Regions from separate parts of the Ferrovibrio sp. GW821-FHT12F09 genome, predicted to be linked through region 1. Evidence: predicted binding sites of a transcription regulator. Region 1 holds the regulator's gene; each other region holds the start of a gene.

What was found. Region 1 encodes PhoB, which activates phosphate uptake and scavenging genes when phosphate is short. Its sites were predicted from a motif close to TNTCATAAAACTGTCA; they were not measured.
Region 2: a site for PhoB is predicted at 2,417-2,432, ahead of AC1ROB_RS02275 (CHAD domain-containing protein). Genes of this name have one in related genera too.
Region 3: a site for PhoB is predicted at 2,144-2,159, ahead of AC1ROB_RS02015 (Na/Pi cotransporter family protein). Genes of this name have one in related genera too.
Region 4: a site for PhoB is predicted at 1,396-1,411, ahead of ugpB (sn-glycerol-3-phosphate ABC transporter substrate-binding protein UgpB). Genes of this name have one in related genera too.

What each region holds. Positions count from the first base shown of each region.
Region 1 is NZ_JBXAPZ010000001.1:2,043,394-2,047,860, reverse strand. Features, by position in the region: gene metF (methylenetetrahydrofolate reductase [NAD(P)H]) at 1-465, opposite strand, end outside; gene AC1ROB_RS10175 (ArsR/SmtB family transcription factor) at 462-1,448, opposite strand; gene AC1ROB_RS10170 (MlaC/ttg2D family ABC transporter substrate-binding protein) at 1,618-2,235, shown strand; gene phoB (phosphate regulon transcriptional regulator PhoB) at 2,309-3,031, opposite strand; gene phoU (phosphate signaling complex protein PhoU) at 3,028-3,747, opposite strand; gene pstB (phosphate ABC transporter ATP-binding protein PstB) at 3,768-4,467, opposite strand, start outside.
Region 2 is NZ_JBXAPZ010000001.1:441,544-446,010, reverse strand. Features, by position in the region: gene AC1ROB_RS02285 (PAS domain S-box protein) at 1-426, shown strand, start outside; gene AC1ROB_RS02280 (GNAT family N-acetyltransferase) at 431-2,152, opposite strand; gene AC1ROB_RS02275 (CHAD domain-containing protein) at 2,493-3,941, shown strand; gene AC1ROB_RS02270 (phosphodiesterase) at 3,984-4,467, opposite strand, start outside.
Region 3 is NZ_JBXAPZ010000001.1:385,278-389,744, reverse strand. Features, by position in the region: gene AC1ROB_RS02020 (MFS transporter) at 1-272, shown strand, start outside; gene AC1ROB_RS02015 (Na/Pi cotransporter family protein) at 282-2,009, opposite strand; gene AC1ROB_RS02010 (carboxymuconolactone decarboxylase family protein) at 2,515-3,255, shown strand; gene AC1ROB_RS02005 (alpha/beta hydrolase) at 3,256-4,302, shown strand; gene AC1ROB_RS02000 (LysR family transcriptional regulator) at 4,332-4,467, opposite strand, start outside.
Region 4 is NZ_JBXAPZ010000002.1:878,800-883,266, reverse strand. Features, by position in the region: gene ugpB (sn-glycerol-3-phosphate ABC transporter substrate-binding protein UgpB) at 1-1,302, opposite strand, end outside; gene AC1ROB_RS17380 (M48 family metallopeptidase) at 1,423-2,154, shown strand; gene AC1ROB_RS17375 (multidrug effflux MFS transporter) at 2,164-3,396, shown strand; gene AC1ROB_RS17370 (alpha/beta hydrolase family protein) at 3,393-4,430, opposite strand; gene AC1ROB_RS17365 (transglycosylase domain-containing protein) at 4,430-4,467, opposite strand, start outside.

The sequences.
Region 1 (4,467 bases):
GCCTTCCGGATAACAGCCGACGCTGATCTCGAAATCGCCGATCTTCTTCAGGCCGGCAATCAGGTCAGTGGAATTGGCATAGCCCTGCGGATGCGGTGCAAAACCGCCGGTGCCCTCCTGCGGATCGCCGCGCAACGCCACAATATGGCGGATGCCAGCCTGCCAGTAGTGCTGAGCGACTTCATCGACCTCGCCCTTGGAAGCGCCGACACAGGTGAGATGTGCCGCCGGCCTGAGGCCGGTTTCCTTCAGGATACGCACGACGGTGTTATGGGTGCGCTCGCGCGTGGAACCACCAGCGCCATAGGTGACCGAGACGAAGCGCGGATCAAGCGGCGCCAGGCGAGTGACACTGCGCCACAGACTCTCTTCCATCTCCGCGGTCTTCGGCGGGAAGAATTCGAACGAGACCTTCAGCGGACCAGACCGGCGGGCGGCATGAGCGTTGGGTTCCGGGAGCGTCATTCTGCGGCACTCTTCTGCGAGGGAGACAGGGCGGCACTACGCTTGACCGCGTGCCAGACATGAACGGTGAGCGATTGTCCGGGCAAGGCGATGGCCGGCTCGACATCGAGGCCGGCATGGACGCACCAGCCGCGCAATTCGGCATCGGCAAAACCCAGCCGGCGATGCGCATGGCGGTTGCGCAGGTCTTCCAGATCGTGCGGCGCAAAATCGACGATCACCAGACGGCCGCCGGGACGCAGCACTCGCACGGCCTCCTGGATCGCCTTTTGCGGCTCATCGGCGAAATGCAGCACCTGATGGATCACGGCGGCATCCACGCTGGCATTGTCCAGCGGCAGGGCATACATGTCGGCCTGGCGCACCTGGCAGTTTTTGATCCCGGCGCGCTCCAGATTGGCACGAGCAATGCTCAGCATGTCGCGGCTCAGATCGACGCCCAGGCCGCGCTTGACCTTGTGGCCGAGAATTTCCAGCAGACGGCCGGTGCCGGTGCCGATATCCAGCAGGTCTTCTATGGCTCCGCCCTGGGCCAGCAGACGCAGCACGGCGGCCTCGACCTGGGCTTCATCCACATGCAGCGAACGGATCGCCGACCACTGCGCGGCGTTGTCGCGGAAATAGCGCTCGGCAGCCTCGGCACGGGCCCGCTTCACGGCAGCAAGACGTTCGGCATCGCGCGCCAGCGTGGCATCATACGGCGGCAACAGGCCACTCACCGCACGCACCAGCGGCGCACCGGGCAGCCGGTCGCCAACACGGTAGAAGGCCCAGGTGCCTTCCGGCACGCGTTCCAGCAAGCCCGCCTCGCAAAGCAGCTTCAGATGGCGCGAGACACGCGGCTGGCTCTGGCCCAGAATCTGGGTCAGTTCGGAAACGGTGAGTTCGCCCTGGGCGCAAAGCGCCAGCAGGCGCAGGCGTGTGGGTTCGGCCGCGGCGCGCAACGCGGCCATCAGAATATCGAGGGTCAGGGGCGACTCCATGGTCATGTAAATGATATAAACATATCTTTATGTATTTGTGTAGAGCTAACTACCCTGTAAAAAAAGAATCATCGCCTTCCCGCCGCCGTCAGGCTATGGTTCGGCCGCTTTAATGCCGCATTTGCCAGCGAAAAAACTATTCCCTTCCGCCTCTTAGCCGGGATTCCCCATGCCGACCGCCCTGCTTTCCCGTCGTTTCGCGATCCTTGCCGGTGCCATCCTGGCGCTGGCCACCCTCCTGCCCTCCGGCTCAGCCCGGGCAGCAGCGGCCGATCAATTCATTCGCGAGACCGGCGGCGACACCATGAAGGCGCTGGGCGATCGCTCTTTAACAACGGAAAAGCGTGAAGCGCTGGTTCGCACCCTGCTGAGCACCCATCTCGATCTTGAGGCGGTCGGCCAGTTCTGCCTCGGCCGCTACAACCGCGGCCTGACCGATGCGCAGCGCCAAGAATACAACAGCCTGTTCGAAGATTACCTGGTGAAGGTCTATTCCCAGCTGCTGTCGCAATATAACGGCGAGACCCTCGATGTCCGCGATGGTGTCAAATCTGCCGGCAGTGAACAGGTGGTGGAGTCCGTGATCGTCCGCCCGAACGGCCCGCCGATCCGTGTCGAATGGAAGACGCATGAGAAGAACGGCAAACCGCTGGTGACCGATGTGGTGGTGGAAGGCGTGTCAATGGCCTTCACCCAGCGCCAGCAGTTCGAATCCGTCATCCAGAATAACGGCGGCAAGGTGGATGCCCTGTTCGCCGCCATGAAGAAACAGATCGGCCGCCGCTAAAGCGCACTGCGGCAGAGACAAAAAGAGCCGGCCGTTGCGAAACGGCCGGCTTTTTCTTTGCCATGAGATCCTGTCAGGCCATGGCGGCCGCGGTGGCAGAGGATAGTTCAAGCGCATAGCCGGCCGACCGCACGGTGCGGATCACATCGCTTTCGCCATTCCCGTTCAACGCCTTGCGCAGTCGGCGGATATGCACGTCGACGGTACGCTGTTCGACATAGATGTCGCGCCCCCAGACCGCATCCAGCAGCTGGTCGCGCGACAGCACGCGGCCGGGATGCTCCAGGAAATAGCGCAGCAGGCGGAATTCCGTCGGGCCAAGATGCACATCGCGGCTGTTGCGCGTGACCTTGTGGGTGGCGATATCCATCACCAGGCCACCATAGGTCAGCACCTCCTCTGCCAGCGCCGGCCGGATGCGACGCAGCACTGCGCGGATACGGGCCAGCAACTCGCTCGGCGAGAATGGCTTGGCGATATAATCGTCGGCCCCGGCATCCAGGCCCCGCACGCGGTCGGCCTCCTCGCCCCGCGCCGTCAGCATGATGATCGGTACGTTGCGGGCATTGGGATCGCGGCGCAGCTGGCGGCAGACTTCCAGGCCGGACAGACGCGGCAGCATCCAGTCCAGCAGGATCAGGTCCGGCATATGCTCGGCCACCTTCAGCAGAGCCTGTTCGCCGTCCATCGCCTCGTCGACGGTGTAATTTTCCTTTTCGAGGTTATAGCGCAGCAGTGCTAGCAGCGCGGCTTCATCCTCGATGACAAGGACGCGCGGCTTGATTGCAATATTCATCGCTGGCCTCCCGGCGCATTCACCACGGCATAAGCCGTATCGTCGCCCTTCGGACGGTCTTCCTTCTGCATTTCGCCCGTCACCGTATAATGGATCAGCTCCGCGATATTGGTGGCGTGATCACCGATGCGCTCGATATTCTTGGCAATAAACAGAAGATGCGTGCTGCTGGTGATCGAACGCGGATCTTCCATCATATAGGTCAGCAACTCGCGGAACAGGCTGGTGTAAAGCTCGTCCACCTCCTCATCACGGGCCCAGACCGCATCGGCCTTGGCTGCATCCGCCGTGATATAGGCGTCGAGCACGTCCTTGATCAGCGCCTGGACCAGCGCCGCCATGCGCGGGATGGCGTGTACCGGACGCACCAGGGGCGCCTGGTTCAGCGCCACAGCGCGTTTGGCGACATTCTTGGCATAGTCGCCGATACGCTCGATCTCCGAGGAAATCCGCAGCGCAGAAACAATCACCCGCAGGTCATTGGCCAGGGGCTGACGCCGGGCCAGCAGCTCAACGGCGAAATCGTCGACCTGGTTGCGCAGAAGATCGATCTTGGCGTCATTGAGCACAACGGCGTTGGCCAGTTCGCTGTCGCGTTTCACCACAGCCTCGACGGCGCCGGACAGCTGCGACTCAGCCTGCCCACCCATCTGCACGATGAGGGTGGAGAGCTTTTTCAGCTCTTCGTCATAGCTCTGGACGATATGTTGCGGCATTGGACTGTCCTCTTTCGCGATCAGCCGAAGCGGCCGGTAATATACCCCTGGGTGCGTTCATCCTTGGGGTTCGTGAAAATCACTTTGGTATCGTCGGTCTCGACCAGATTGCCCAGATGGAAGAAGGCAGTCTTCTGCGAGACGCGGGCTGCCTGCTGCATCGAATGGGTCACGATGACGATGGTGTACTGCTCACGCAGTTCGTCCATCAGCTCTTCGATATGTGCGGTAGCGATCGGATCCAGCGCCGAACAGGGCTCATCCATCAGGATCACCTCTGGCGCCACGGCAATGGCACGCGCGATGCACAGACGCTGCTGCTGGCCGCCCGACAGGCCGGTACCAGATTCCTGCAGGCGATTGCCGACTTCCTTCCACAGGCCGGCCTGTTTCAGCGAAGTCTCGACGATATGATCGAGATGTTCGTTGCTTTCAGCCAGGCCGTGAATGCGCGGCCCGTAGGCGACGTTTTCATAGATCGTCTTCGGGAAAGGGTTCGGCTTCTGGAAGACCATGCCGACCCGGGCGCGCAGCTGTACCACATCGACTTTGTTGTCGTAGACATCCAGCCTGTCGAGGCGGATATCGCCGACCACGCGGCAGTCGCGGATGGTGTCGTTCATACGGTTGAGGCAACGCAGGAAGGTCGACTTGCCGCAGCCCGACGGGCCGATCAGCGCCGTGACGGCGCGGGCCGGGATATTGAGGTCGACGTCGCGC
Region 2 (4,467 bases), 1.6 Mb from region 1:
CTGGAGGGCGAGCGGTTGTCAGCGCGCCGGCCCGAGAACGAGCCGAACCGCCGGCTGATCCTGTGCGTCGATGACAACCAGGATGTGCGCGCGACGATCACCGCCTTGCTCGGCAGCCTGGGCTTTTCCGTCCTGCCGGCCGCCAGCGGCCATGAGGCCCTGATCGAGCTGCGCCGCGGCCTGCCGATCGATCTGGTGCTGACCGACATGCAGATGCCGGGCGGTATGGACGGCCTGACGCTGGCGCAGCAGGTGGTGGCCGACAAGCCGGGCCTGCCGATCCTCTTCATGTCCGGATCGGTCGATACGCCCCGGCTGCGCGGGACGCCCTTCGAGGGCGTCACCCGCATCCTGTCCAAGCCGGTCCGGAAGGCCGAACTGGCCGAGGCTGTCGAAGCCCTGCTGGGTAAAAAACCGGAAGACTGACCGATCACTCGGCGGCGTCGCGCCGCGCGGCGGCACCGGTTTCCTTCCAGGTGACGTTATAGAGGTCGAAGCGGCGGTCCTTCAGATTCTGCACCGTGCCGCTCTGCCGGGCAGCAGCCAGACTGTCGAGCTGGACATCGGCGATGGCCACCATTTCCACATTCGGCGTGGTGTCGGCGGCGATGCCGTCACGGGCGAAGGCGAAGTCACACGGCGTTAGCACGCAGCTCTGGGCATATTGGATGTCCATATTCTCCACATTGGGCAGGTTGCCCACATTGCCCGCCATCACCACGTAGCACTGGTTCTCGATGGCGCGCGCCTGGGCGCAGAAGCGCACGCGCTGATAGCTCTGGCGCTCGTCGGTGCAGAAGGGCACGAACAGGATCTGCGCACCCTGGTCGACCAGATGGCGCGACAGTTCGGGGAATTCGGCGTCGTAGCAGATCATCACGCCGATCGGGCCGAAATCGGTCTCGATCACGTTGGAGGTGTCGCCACCGGTGATGTTCCACCAGTAGCGCTCGTTCGGCGTCGGATGGATCTTGCGCTGTTCGTGCACGGCGCCATCGCGCAGGCAGACATAGCAGATGTTGTAGACATGGCCATCGGCCGGATCGCGGGTCGGATGCGAGCCGCCGATGATATTGATGTTGTAGCTGACCGCCAGTTCGGTAAACAGCGCCTTCAGCCGCTCGGTGTAGCGGGTCAGTGCGGCGACCGCCTCGGCGGCCGGCGCGTTGCGGTTCTCGATGGACAGCAGTTGCAGGGTGAAGAGTTCGGGGAACAGCACGAAGTCGGCTTTGTAATCCGCCACCACATCGACGAAATACTCCACCTGCTTGGCGAATTCCTCGAAGGAAGCGACCTGGCGCTGCTGATACTGCACGGCGGCGACGCGTGCGGTGCGCGCCCGCAGGGCTGGCTTGGCCGGCGCGTCATGGGCCGTATCGCCGAATTCCGGATTGCGCCAGATCATATGCGTGGCATGGCCGCGCGATTCATGGTCAGTGTCCATGTAGCCGCGCAGCACGCCCAGCGGCTCGAAATTGTTGCGCAGCTGGAAATTGATCACCGGATCGCGCAGGCGGCCGCTCTGCACCAGCTCCAGGTATTTCTCCGCCGACCGCAGCTGCATCCAGCGGCGATGCAGGCCGGGCATGCGGCCGCCGAAGACAATGCCTTTCAGATGCAGATGCTGGCAGAGCTGGCGGCGTGCATTGTAGAGGCGCTGACCCAGGCGCAGGCCGCGATAGTCGGGATCGACGCAGACCTCCAGGCCATAGAGCCAGTCGCCCTGGGCGTCGTGACGTGCCGCATAGCCGCGTCCGGTGATGCCTTCCCAGTCATGGGGTTTCAGCACCAGCTTTTCAGCGATGCGGAAGGTGGCGCAGTAACCCACCACCACCTCGTCATAGACGGCGACGAACTGGCCTTCGGGGAAATGATGCTGATGGCCGCGTAGCTGCGCCGTGGTATAGGCGCCGTCCGATCCCATCGCGGCATAGACCTTGCCGGTGAGGGCGCGGATGCCGGGGATGTCATGGGGCGTGGCATTGCGCAGCACCAGGCGCGGCTTTTCCACGGGCCCGGTTTTCGCCCCCGTGCTGCCTTTGACCGATGCGCTGCCTTTGGCCGATGCGCTGCTTTTCGCCGGGGCGCTGCGTTTGCGCGGCGCGGCCTGCTGCAGGGGTTTGGTCTTGGCTTTGACGGAAGGTTTGGTCATGACGGACTCGCTTGGGGAGGGACGGAAAGAAACGCCCCAGGCCCTAGGCAAATTCCCCGGGCAAATTCCGGTCACGGTGTCGCAGCGGCGTAAAATCCGGCGACGGGATATATGGATATATGCGGGGGCTGAAAATAAAGGGCCGTCCGACGGTCTTGGGGGGAAGACCTGTGCCGGACGGCCCGGCAGGCTGCGAAAGCTGCCTGAACCACACTTAAGCCGATAAAAGGGGCGGAATTGAGGCATGGGTCTGCGAGGCTGCGGTTTCGCAGAACTGTAACAATCGTAAACGCCTGAGTTGTTTGACTTTTTCGCCGACGCTCCGATAGAGTCCGCCGCCATGAGCGAACTGCCCGCGCTGCTGCGTCTTGGCCTGGCCCCGGGCTCGCTGACCCGTATACGCAAACATCCCCTGCTGAGCGGCCTTCGCGGCCGCCGCGTGCAGTCCGATCTCCGCCTGCTCGATACCTCCGATCGCCGATTTGCGGCCGATGGCTGGCTCTGTCTCGGCCTCGAGGATAGAGCCGGGCTGCGTCATGCCATGCTGCCAGTCGCGGGTCATGCGACGGGCGATGCACCGGCGGTGGCCGGTGAACTGCAGATCCTCGCCACCGGCACGCTCAAGGGCCAGGCCTGGGCGCTGGAACGCGACGGCCAGAGCCTGGAGCTGCAGGTGCATGGCGTCACGCTTGGCCGCGGCAAGCAGCAGGTGGCTTACGAGGCGCTGGTGCTGCAGGGCGCTGCCGATTCCGCCGCCCCGGCGCTGCATGCCATCGCCGCCGAACTGGGGCTCGATTGCGATCTGCGCTGGAGCGGGGCCGCGCCGCTGGTGCAGGCCGCCGCCGACCTCGATCTGGTTGAACCGCTGCCGCTGCGTGCCGCGGCTTTCGAGACCGGCCTGAGCGAAGACTCCGATACCGCCGCTGCCTTCGTCGCCATCGCCCGGCAGTGCCTGGCGCAGTTCGATGCCAATCTGCTGCCGGTGCTGCGCGACCGCGATGCGGAAGGCGTGCATCAGATGCGGGTGGCGCTGCGCCGGCTGCGCTCGGCGATTGCGCTGTTCGCCGATCTGCTGGATGCCGACCGGCTGTCGCCGCTGCTCGACGATCTGCGCTGGCTCAACGGGCCTCTTGGCCGCAAGCGCGACATTGATGTCTTCCTCGCCGAAACCCTGGTGCCGCTGCAGCGCCTGCCCGATCCGGCACGCGGATTGCAGCATCTGGCCGTGGTGCTGGAGGATCGCCGCACCGCCGCGCAGCAGGCCCTGCAGGCCGCCCTGCTGGCGCCGCGCACCGCCAGCTTCCGTCTCGGCCTGGAGTGTTTTCTCGATGCGGTGCTCGACGGCTCGGCCGTCACCGCGGCTGATATTGCGGCAAAGCCCGTCTCGCACTTCGCCGCCGCGCTGCTGCAGCGGCGTCGCAAGAAGCTGCGCAAGCTCGGCCGCGACCATGCCAGCCTGGAAACCGAGGCGCTGCACGATCTGCGCATCCGCGCCAAGAAGCTGCGCTATGCGGCGGAATTCTTCCGCAGCGCCTTCAGCCGCAAGGAAAGCCGCCGCTTCAGCGTTGCGCTGGCCGAGCTGCAGGATTGCCTGGGCGCTCTGAATGACGCCGCGGTGGGCAGCCGCCTGATCGAGAATATCCTCGCGACGCCGGACCGCGACCCGGCAGCGGCGGCGATCGCCGCCTGGTTTGCGGGCCGCCAGCAGCTGCAGCTCGCCCATCTTGGCGATGCCTGGAACGCCTTCGACAGGATCAAGCCGTTCTGGAAGGACGCGCTGGAAGATTAAGACGCGGATAGCCGGACTTGTTCCGGGCATCCACGTCTTCTCTCAGTCGATCAGCCTGCCGTCCGGACCGTGGAAGGGATGCGGGCCGTCATAGTCGCCGATCGCCACCGTATGACTGACCAGCCTGCCATCATTCCACCAGTGCAGCATGTAGCCCGGTGGCTCCATGGTGAAGCGGCTCGGCGCCGCGTCATCGATATCCAGCGCCACCTGATGCGCCGGGCTCGGGCAGGTCAGCGCGCTGCGGCCGCCGACATCGGCGCGTATCGTGCGATGCAGATGGCCGCAGAGGATCAGGCGGATCTGGCTGTGCTGCGCGACGATGGCCTCGAAGCCGGCGGCACCTTTCAGGCCGATCTTGTCCATATGGCCGATGCCGGTCTGGAACGGCGGATGATGCATCATCACCAGGGTCGGTGCATCCGGCTTCTGCCGCAGGGCTTCATCCAGCCAGGTCAGCCGCGCATCGCACAGCTCGCCACCGCCCTGGCCGGGGATCAGGGTGTCGAGGCCGATGATGCGCAGC
Region 3 (4,467 bases), 1.7 Mb from region 1:
AAGGTGGCATCGTGCCGAGCTATGCCTTCATCGTGCGCGAGCTGTTTCCCGCTGGCCAGGCCGGCCTGCGCGTCAGCCTGGCGATTTCCTCGACGCTCGCCGGCATGGCGCTGGGCGGCTGGATGTCGGGCAAGATCTACGACTTCACCGGCTCGTACCAGGCAGCCCTGGTCAACGGGATCGGCTGGAACCTGGTGAATGTGCTGCTTGCCGCCTGGCTGCTGTGGCGGCTGACGCGGCAGCGGCCAACATCCATGGCCGCCGCCGCATAAACCGTCCGGTCAGGCCAGGCTGGCGCGGCCGGCCGATTTCGCCGTTTCGGTCGAGCTGCGATCCAGCCGCTCTTCGGCGCGCAGCCGCGTTGCCGACAGCTCGCCCGACTGTTCCAGGATCGGATAGGCCACCGCGGTCAGGTGGCTGTTGATGCGCTTGAGATCGCGGATCAGGTCGAGATGGATGGCGCTGGTCTCGATGCTTTCCGAGCGGCCGTCGCGGATGCGCTGGTAGTGATGCTCGGCGGCGATCTGCTCGGCCTCGCGCAGGTCGGCCTTTTCCTTCAGCAGCTGGCGCGCCAGTTTCACGTCGCCCGACATGAACAGGTTGCAGGCCATCTGCAGGTTGGCAGCGACGCGATGATGGAAGTCGGTCAGTTCGGCCAGGCCTTCCTTCGAGAAGGTCAGCTTGTTCTTGATCTTTTTCTGCGCCAGATCCATCAGGTTCTTGTCGATGATGTCGCCGATATGCTCCAGATTCGTCGTGAAGGTCAGCACCTCCACGTAACGCCGGCTCTCGGCCTCATCCAGGCCATGCTTGCTCAGCTCGGTAAGATACAGCTTGATCGCCTCATAGAGGCCATCCACCGCGTCGTCGGCCTGCTCCACGGCCTTTTTCAGCTTGGCATCGTCCTTGGTGAACACCGTCATGGTGTCGTCCAGCATGCGCGCCACAGCATCGCTTAAACGCAGCGTCTCGCGCGCCGCGCCGGCCAGGGCCGCAGTCGGCGTATCGAGTGCGGAATGATCCAGGTAACGCGGCTTGCTGCCGTCATCGACGGTGGGCAGGTCGGGCATGATGCGCCTGGCCAGCCGGTCCAGCGGTGTGGTCAGCGGCAGGAAGACCAGGGCGATGGCGATATTGAAGGCGGTATGGGCGTTCACCGCCATGCGCGCCGGATCGGCTCCGAAGACGCTCAGCCATTGCGGCAGCTGGGCGATGAAGGGCAGCACGGCCACGGTGGCGAGCACTCGGGTGATCAGATTGGCAAGCTGGGCGCGGCGGGCGGCGGGCGGTTCGCCACTGGAGGCCAGCAGCGGCGAGATCGCCGTGCCGAGATTGGCGCCGACGATCAGGGCGATCGCCAGACTGCCATCGACGGTGCCGGCTTTAGCCATGGCGGCGGCCAGCAACACGGTGGCGAGGCTGGCATGGCTGATCCAGGTCAGGATCGCGAACAGGATGATGGCGAGGATCGGTTCGCGCTCCAGCGGCGACATCACGATGCTGAGGCCGGGTGAATCGCGCAGCGGCGCGGAAGCGCCGATGATCATCTCCAGCGACAGCAGCATCAGGCCGAGGCCGATCAGCAGGCGGCCGCCATGGCGCAGCATGCCGCCTTCCGACGACAGGAAACCGATGACGCCGAAGACGATGCAGAGCGGCCCGAGCCAGTGCAGGTCGAGCGAGAGATACTGCGCGGTGATCGAGGTGCCGATGCCGGCGCCGAGCAGCACGGCAATCGCCGCCCCGCCGACGATCAGGCCGCGGCCGGCAAAGGAGGAAACGATCATCGCGGTGGCGGTGCTCGACTGCAGCAATGCCGTGACGCCGATGCCGGCGAGGAAGGCATGGACGCGGTTGCGCATGGCGCCGCTCAGGTAGCGGCGGAGCGAGGCGCCGAAGGCGCGCGTCATGCCGGTGCGCACCATGCGCACGCCCCAGAGCAGCAGCGCCACGCCGGCGGCCAGATTGAGGAGGAGTTCGGTCGCGCCTGGAGTGGTGGCAGGGTTCATTGCGCGGCCCCCCGGATATGGCGCGACGGGGAGACGGAGGGCGCGCCAGCGTCCAGCGCGGGAGAATCGGGATCGGGGTCCGGATCGCGGAAAATCGCCATTTTTACTGATACCTTAAGAGCCAAATCGGATTGTTACAGTTTAATTACACCTAGATGACACTAGGGCCAAGCGGTTAATCCCGGGTGTGCAGATCTTCTGAACTGAGTGTCGGGACACCCATATCCCGTAACAAGGCACCCATTTCCTGCAACGCTTTGACACGATAAGTGCAAAAGCGAAGTGGGGGACCTTAAGAGTCGGATATGGCTTTTTTTGGGGCGCGAATGAGATGCCCGTTTATTGCTGTCCGACAGATTGCACCAGCCTGCCTGCGGGGCACTTAATTTATAAGCAATACCTATAAGTCCTATAAGATTACCACCAATATTTTTGGATATAACTTCCTCGTAAAATCAGTGCCTGGACGTAAAACCTGCGTCCGCTGCTTTTAGAGGAATTGGACATGAAGACTCTTGTCGCGACACTCATCGCCGCCGTGCTGTTTGCCGCGCCTGTGAGCCATGCCGAGACCCGAACCGCCACCCCGGCCATCGGAGACTATGCCCAACGCACCTTGGTCAACGACCTGTGGAAGCGCCCGGGTCTCAGTCTGCGTGACCGCAGCATCGTCACTGTTGCTGCCCTTGTCGCGCGCAATCAGACGGCGGAACTGGCTCACTATATCAAGGGTGCACTCGACAATGGCGTGAAGCCCGGTGAAATTTCCGGACTTATCACGCATCTCGCTTTCTATTCAGGATGGGGGAATGCAGCTGGCGCATCGGCGATCGCCACTGCCGTCTTCAAAGAGCGGAAGATTCCGGCCAGCCAGATCCCACCGGCGCAGGTCAAATACATCGATCTTGACCAGAAGATAGAGGCGGATCGCGCAGCACAGGTCGTCCGCGTGATGGGCAGCGATTTCCCGGGGCTGGCCGACTACACCAATGGTGTCCTTTTCAATGATGTCTGGCGCCGTCCGGACCTTGAGCCGCGCGACCGCAGTCTTGTGACGGTCAGCGCCCTGATCGCGAACGGAAACTCCATTCAACTCGTCTCGCACTTGAACAGGGCGATGGACAGCGGCCTGACGGAAGAGCAGGCCAAAGAGGTTATTACCCATCTTGCATTCTACGCTGGCTGGCCGAATGCGGTGTCCGTCCTGCCGGTGGTCCGCGACATCTTTGCAAAGCGGCCGAAGTAAATGCTGGGTCGTCTGATGCTACTTGCGGGCTTGGCCGCGTCTTTCGGCGCGGGCGCCCAGCCGCTCACTATTGTGGAACAAGGCAGTTTTGCCGTCGGCGGAACGGTCATTACCGCGCCGGGTACTTTCGATTCCCGCACTCCGACGCCAGCGGGCCAGACCTATCATGGCGACCACGCCTATGTGTTCTATCAAAAGCCCGTCGGCGCGCGCCGGTTGCCGCTGGTCATGTGGCACGGCGCCGGACAGTTCTCAAAGACCTGGGAGACCACGGCAGATGGCCGCGAGGGATTCCAGACCATCTTCCTGCGTCGGCGTTTCAGCGTCTATCTGCTTGACCAGCCCCGTCGCGGCAACGCCGGGCGAAGCACGGTCGCAGCGACCATAAACCCCGCGCCCGATGAGCAGACCTGGTTCAACATTTTCCGCATTGGCATCTGGCCCGCTTATTTCGATAACGTGCAGTTCGACCGGCAACCGGAGACCCTGAATCAGTATTTCCGGTCAATGACGCCGAACACCGGGCCATTCGATGTTGGTGTCATCACAGATGCTGTTTCAGCTCTATTCAACAAGATTGGTCCAGGCGTGCTCGTCACGCACTCCCAAAGCGGCGGCCCGGGCTGGACGACGGTGATCAAAAACCAGAATATCCGTGCGGTCGTGGCATATGAGCCAGGCAGCAATTTCGTTTTCCCCGAAGGTGAAGTCCCGGCATCGATGCCGAGTGCTGCCGGGCCACTGGATGGTGTCGGAATCCCGCTTCAGGATTTCATGAAGCTGACCAGAATTCCCATCGTCATCTACTATGGCGACAACATCCCGGGCCAGCCGTCGCTGAATATGGGTCAGGACAATTGGCGCGTCAGGCTGGCGATGGCGAGGCTTTGGCGGGACGCCGTGAACAAGCGCGGCGGAGACGTCACGCTCATACATTTGCCGGAGATCGGCATTCGCGGAAATACGCATTTCCCCTTCTCCGACACGAATAATATCCAGATTGCCGACCTGATGTCGAAGTTCCTGCAAGACAAAGGGCTGGACTGAAGTCACTGCCCGGCGACGTCTGTGCGGGGCTATTTCCGTTCCCGATACCGCAACGCCTCAACGAGAAGCGCGAAGGCGGGCGAGGACTGGCGACGGCTTGGGTAGTAGAGGTGGAAACCCGGCCAGACCGGGCACCAGTCCTCCAACACGCGCTTGAGCTGCCCC
Region 4 (4,467 bases), on a different contig from region 1:
CTCCACCGCGGTGTCGAGCGCTTCCTTGGGCGACTTCTTGCCCGACCAGATCGCTTCCATTTCCTCGTCCATAACGTCGCGGATCTGCAGGAAATTGCCCAGACGCAGACCCTTCGAGTTGTTGGTCGGCGGCTTCAGGGCCATCTGCTGCACGGAGATGTCCGTACCCGGATTGGCGGTATAGAAGCCCTGCTGCTTGGTGGCTTCATAGGCCATCGGCGTGATCGGCAGGTAACCGGTCGCCTTATGCCACCAGACCTGGTTCTCGGTCGACGACAGATAGTCGAAGAACTGGGCAACGCCCTTGTAGTCTTCGGTCTTGTGCTTGCCCAGAACCCACAGCGAAGCACCGCCGATGATCGAGTTCTGCGGTGCGCCCTGCACGTCGCTGTAATAGGGCAGCATGGAGATGCCCCATTCGAACTTGGCGCCGCGGGCGAAGGTGGCGTAACCGGCTGAGCTTTCCATATGGATGGCGCACTCGCCCGAGACGAACTTGGCGTTCGGCTCGTTCTTGCGGCCGGCATAGACCATCAGGCCTTCCTTCATCCAGTTGGCGAGGTTGGTGATGTGACGGACATGCAGGGCGCTGTTGAACTGCAGCTCGGAGTCGAAGCCGTCCAGGCCATTCGACTTCGAGGCGAAGGGCACGTTATGCAGCGTGGAGAAGTTCTCGAGCTGGATCCAGGTCTGCCAGTTGGACTGGAACGGGCAGGTGCTGCCCGAAGCCTTCAGCTTGCGCAGCATCGGCTCGAATTCCTGCCAGGTCTTCGGCGGCGCATTCGGATCAAGGCCGGCCTTCTTGAAGGCATCCTTGTTGTAATACATCACCGGGGTCGAGGAGTTGAACGGATAGGACAGCATCTTGCCGTCCGAGGTGCTGTAATAGCCGGTGACTGCGGTGATGTAGGAACCGGGGTCGAACTTGTAGCCGTTCTGGGCCATCAGCTCATACACCGGCTTGATCGCGGCGCGCGAGGCCATCATCGTGCCGGTCGCCACTTCCTGGACCTGCACCACATGCGGGCCCTTGCCGGCGCGGAACGCCGCCATGGCGGCGGTGATGGTTTCAGGATAGCTGCCCTTGTTGACGGCAACGACCTTGTACTTGTCCTGGCCCTTGTTGAAACCCTCGACCACGTCATTGACGCGTTCGTTCAGGGCGCCGGTCATCGCATGCCAGAACTGCAGCTCGATGCGGCTGTCCTTGGCCTGGGCAAAGGCGCCGCCGGCGCTTGCGGCGACGGCTGTGCCGGCCAGCAGCGCGAGCGCGACGCGCGCGAGTTTCCCTGTCGATTTCATTATGGTGTCTCCAATGCTAAAGAAATTCCCGTCCCTGAGTCGGGAGGCCGACTTTTTTATGGTTCCTACGATGACGATCGCACGTAAGATTTATGACGGTTATATGACAAGGGGCGGCCGTTGACCAAGCCTTATTCTGCGCCTGTGGAAATCGTTGCCGACCGGCTGACGGTCGGGGCGCAGACATTCCCCTTCCTGGTCAAACGCGACGCCCGCGCCCGCCGCATGCTCCTAAGGGTTATGCCGCGGGATGGTTCGGTGGTCCTTGTGCTTCCAATTCGGGCAAGCCTGAAATCCGGGCAGCGATTCGTCACCGAGCAGGTGGCCTGGATCATGGCCCGTCAGGAAGAGCGGCCCGCGGCACAGCCCTGGGAGGACGGCGCTGTCCTCCCGCTTTATGGTGCGCCGCACATCATTCGCCATCGCCCTGCTGCGCGCGGCGGGGTCTGGGTCGAAAACAGCGAAATTCATATCAGCGGCCAGGCCGAGCATCTGCCGCGGCGCCTGCGCGACTGGCTCAAGCGGCGGGCGCGAGACGAGTTCGGCGCCATGGCGCGCGAGATGGCGGCCGGAATCGATGTGGCTGTGCAGCGCGTCACCGTGCGCGACACCCAAAGTCGCTGGGGCAGTTGTTCCGCTCATGGCAACCTGTCCTTCTCCTGGCGCCTTCTCCTGGCGCCGCCGGCCATCGGCCGCTATCTGGTGGCCCATGAGGTGGCCCATCTGCGGCATATGGACCACAGCGATGCGTTCTGGTCGCTCTGTGCCAGGCTGCTGGGCGGTGAAACCGAGTTGCGTCTGGCGCGCGGCTGGCTGCGCCGGCATGGCGCCACCCTGCATCTGCAGGGCTGAGAGCACGCCATGAGGCTATCCGGGCGGCCTCTGGCGCGCGACTCGACGGCCCTGGTGTTCCTGCTCGGCTGCGCCACGGCGCTGGGCCCGCTCAGCACCGATATGTATCTGCCATCCCTGCCGGTGCTGACCGGCCTGTTCGATACGGATGCCGCGGCCGTACAGCTCACGCTCAGCGCGTTTCTGGCCGGCTTTGCAGTGATGCAGCTGATCTATGGTCCGGCGTCCGACCGGTTCGGCCGCCGGCCGGTGCTGCTGTTCGGCGTCGCGCTTTATACGCTGGCCTCGATCGGCTGTGCGTTTGCCGCCAGCATCGAATGGCTGGTCGCCTGGCGTTTCCTGCAGGCACTGGGTGCCTGTGCCGGTGTGGTGCTGGGACGCGCCATCGCACGCGACCTGTTCGAGGGCGCCGCTGCGGCGCGCGCGCTGTCGATGATGGCCATGGTACTGGGTCTGACGCCGGCGGTGGCGCCGATCCTGGGCGGCTATCTGCATAGCTGGTTCGGCTGGCAGGCGAATTTCTTCGCCATGGCTGCGACGGGCGGCCTGTTCGGCCTCTGCGTGCTGGTTTTTCTGCCCGAGAGCATCCGTCAACGCAATCCGGTGGCGACCCGCATCGGTCCCATGCTGCGCAACTTTGCGATCATGGCGCGCCATCGCGGTTTCCGCGGCTATGTTGCCTGCGTCGCGTTTTCCTATGCCGGCATGTTTGCCTTCATTTCCGGTTCGTCTTTCACGCTGCGCACGGTGTTTGGCGTTACCGAAACCATGTTCGGCTACTGCTTCCTGTTCATCGTCGTCGGTTACATCATCGGCGGTTTTATCGGCACGCGGCTGACCGCGCGCCTGGGCGTCGACACCATGCTGCAGCTGGGCACGGTCCTCTGCGCCCTTGGCGGCGTCAGCATGGCGCTGCTGCAAACGGGTCTGTGGATGGCGGGCAGCGAAGGCCACTGGTTCAGCCTGATCGGTCCGATGATGATCTTCACCATGGGTGTCGGCCTCACCATGCCGCAGGGCCAGGCCGGCGGGTTGCAGCCCTTCGCCCATATGGCCGGCGCGGCGGCCTCGCTGATGGGGTTCGTGCAGATGAGCGGCGCGGCGGTCACCGGTATCGCGGTCGGCCATGCGCTGAACGAGACGGCCCTGCCGCTCAGCTGGACGATGGCCGCCATGGGGACAGGCACACTGCTCAGCTATCTGCTGATCGTGCGGCGGCTGCGCTCGGCGGTTGACCGCTAGCGGTTGAGACGGGCCTGGATCCAGCTGCCCATGCGGGTCAGCACGGTCGGATCGATCTCGCCCTGCAGGCCGGGATCCTTGGCGCCTTGCAGGGTCTTGAGGTTATGGCTGCCCTGCGGCAGCAGCACCAGCGCATGATCGTCGCGTTCACGCTGCGCCAGCGCACGGTCCAGTGCCGCCGCATCGCGTTCGGCCGAGACCTGCAGATCCGCTTCGCCCTGCAGCAGCATCACCGGGCCGCTGTATTTCGCCACCAGGGTCGGCGGGTCGAGTTTCATCTGCGATTGCCAGAACGGTCCGATATAGGACGGGTAGATCGCCACCAGCCCGGGTGGCACATCGGATGGCACCTTGCCCGTCTCCCGAATGGTGCGGGCGATACGGTCGTTGGACTCAAGGAAGAATTTGCGCTGGTTCTGGCTGGCCTTTTGATCGATCAGCAGGCGTTGCAGCTGTTCGCGCACGACCACATCCAACGGCCGTCCCGGCGTCGATGCCAGGACCATGAAGCGCGGCGCTTCACCGGCCACCAGCCGGTTGCTGAGATCGAGCGCGATCAGTCCGCCCTCGGAATGTCCGAACAGGCCGGTCTGCTCCATGTTTACCATCGGCTGCGCGCGCAGGAAGGCATAGGCGGCATAGGCGTCGTCGACGAAGCGGTCCCAGCTGAAATAAGTCGCATAGCTGTCCGGACTGGTCGGCAGGCCGGCGGCATTGGCATGCATGCCGCGCTTGTCGTAGCGCAGCGTGGCAATGCCCTGCTGCGCCATGCTGTCGGCGACCTGGCGTAGCAGATCGATGCGCACCGCCGGGGGCTGGTTGCCGTCGCGATCGGTCGGTCCGCTGCCTTGCAGCAGCACCATGGCCGGAATCTTGCCGGCCAGGTTGCTCGGCATGGTCAGGGTCCCGGCCAGCACCGAACCGTCATTGGAGGTGAAGGTGACTTGCTGGTTGGCGACATTGTCGATGGCATGGCCGTCCATGGCGACGCATGCTGCCGAGAGCAGGATCAGAAAACCAGCGAGATATCGCATCAGGGTCGCACCGGCTGGGGCCCGACCTGCCAGATCA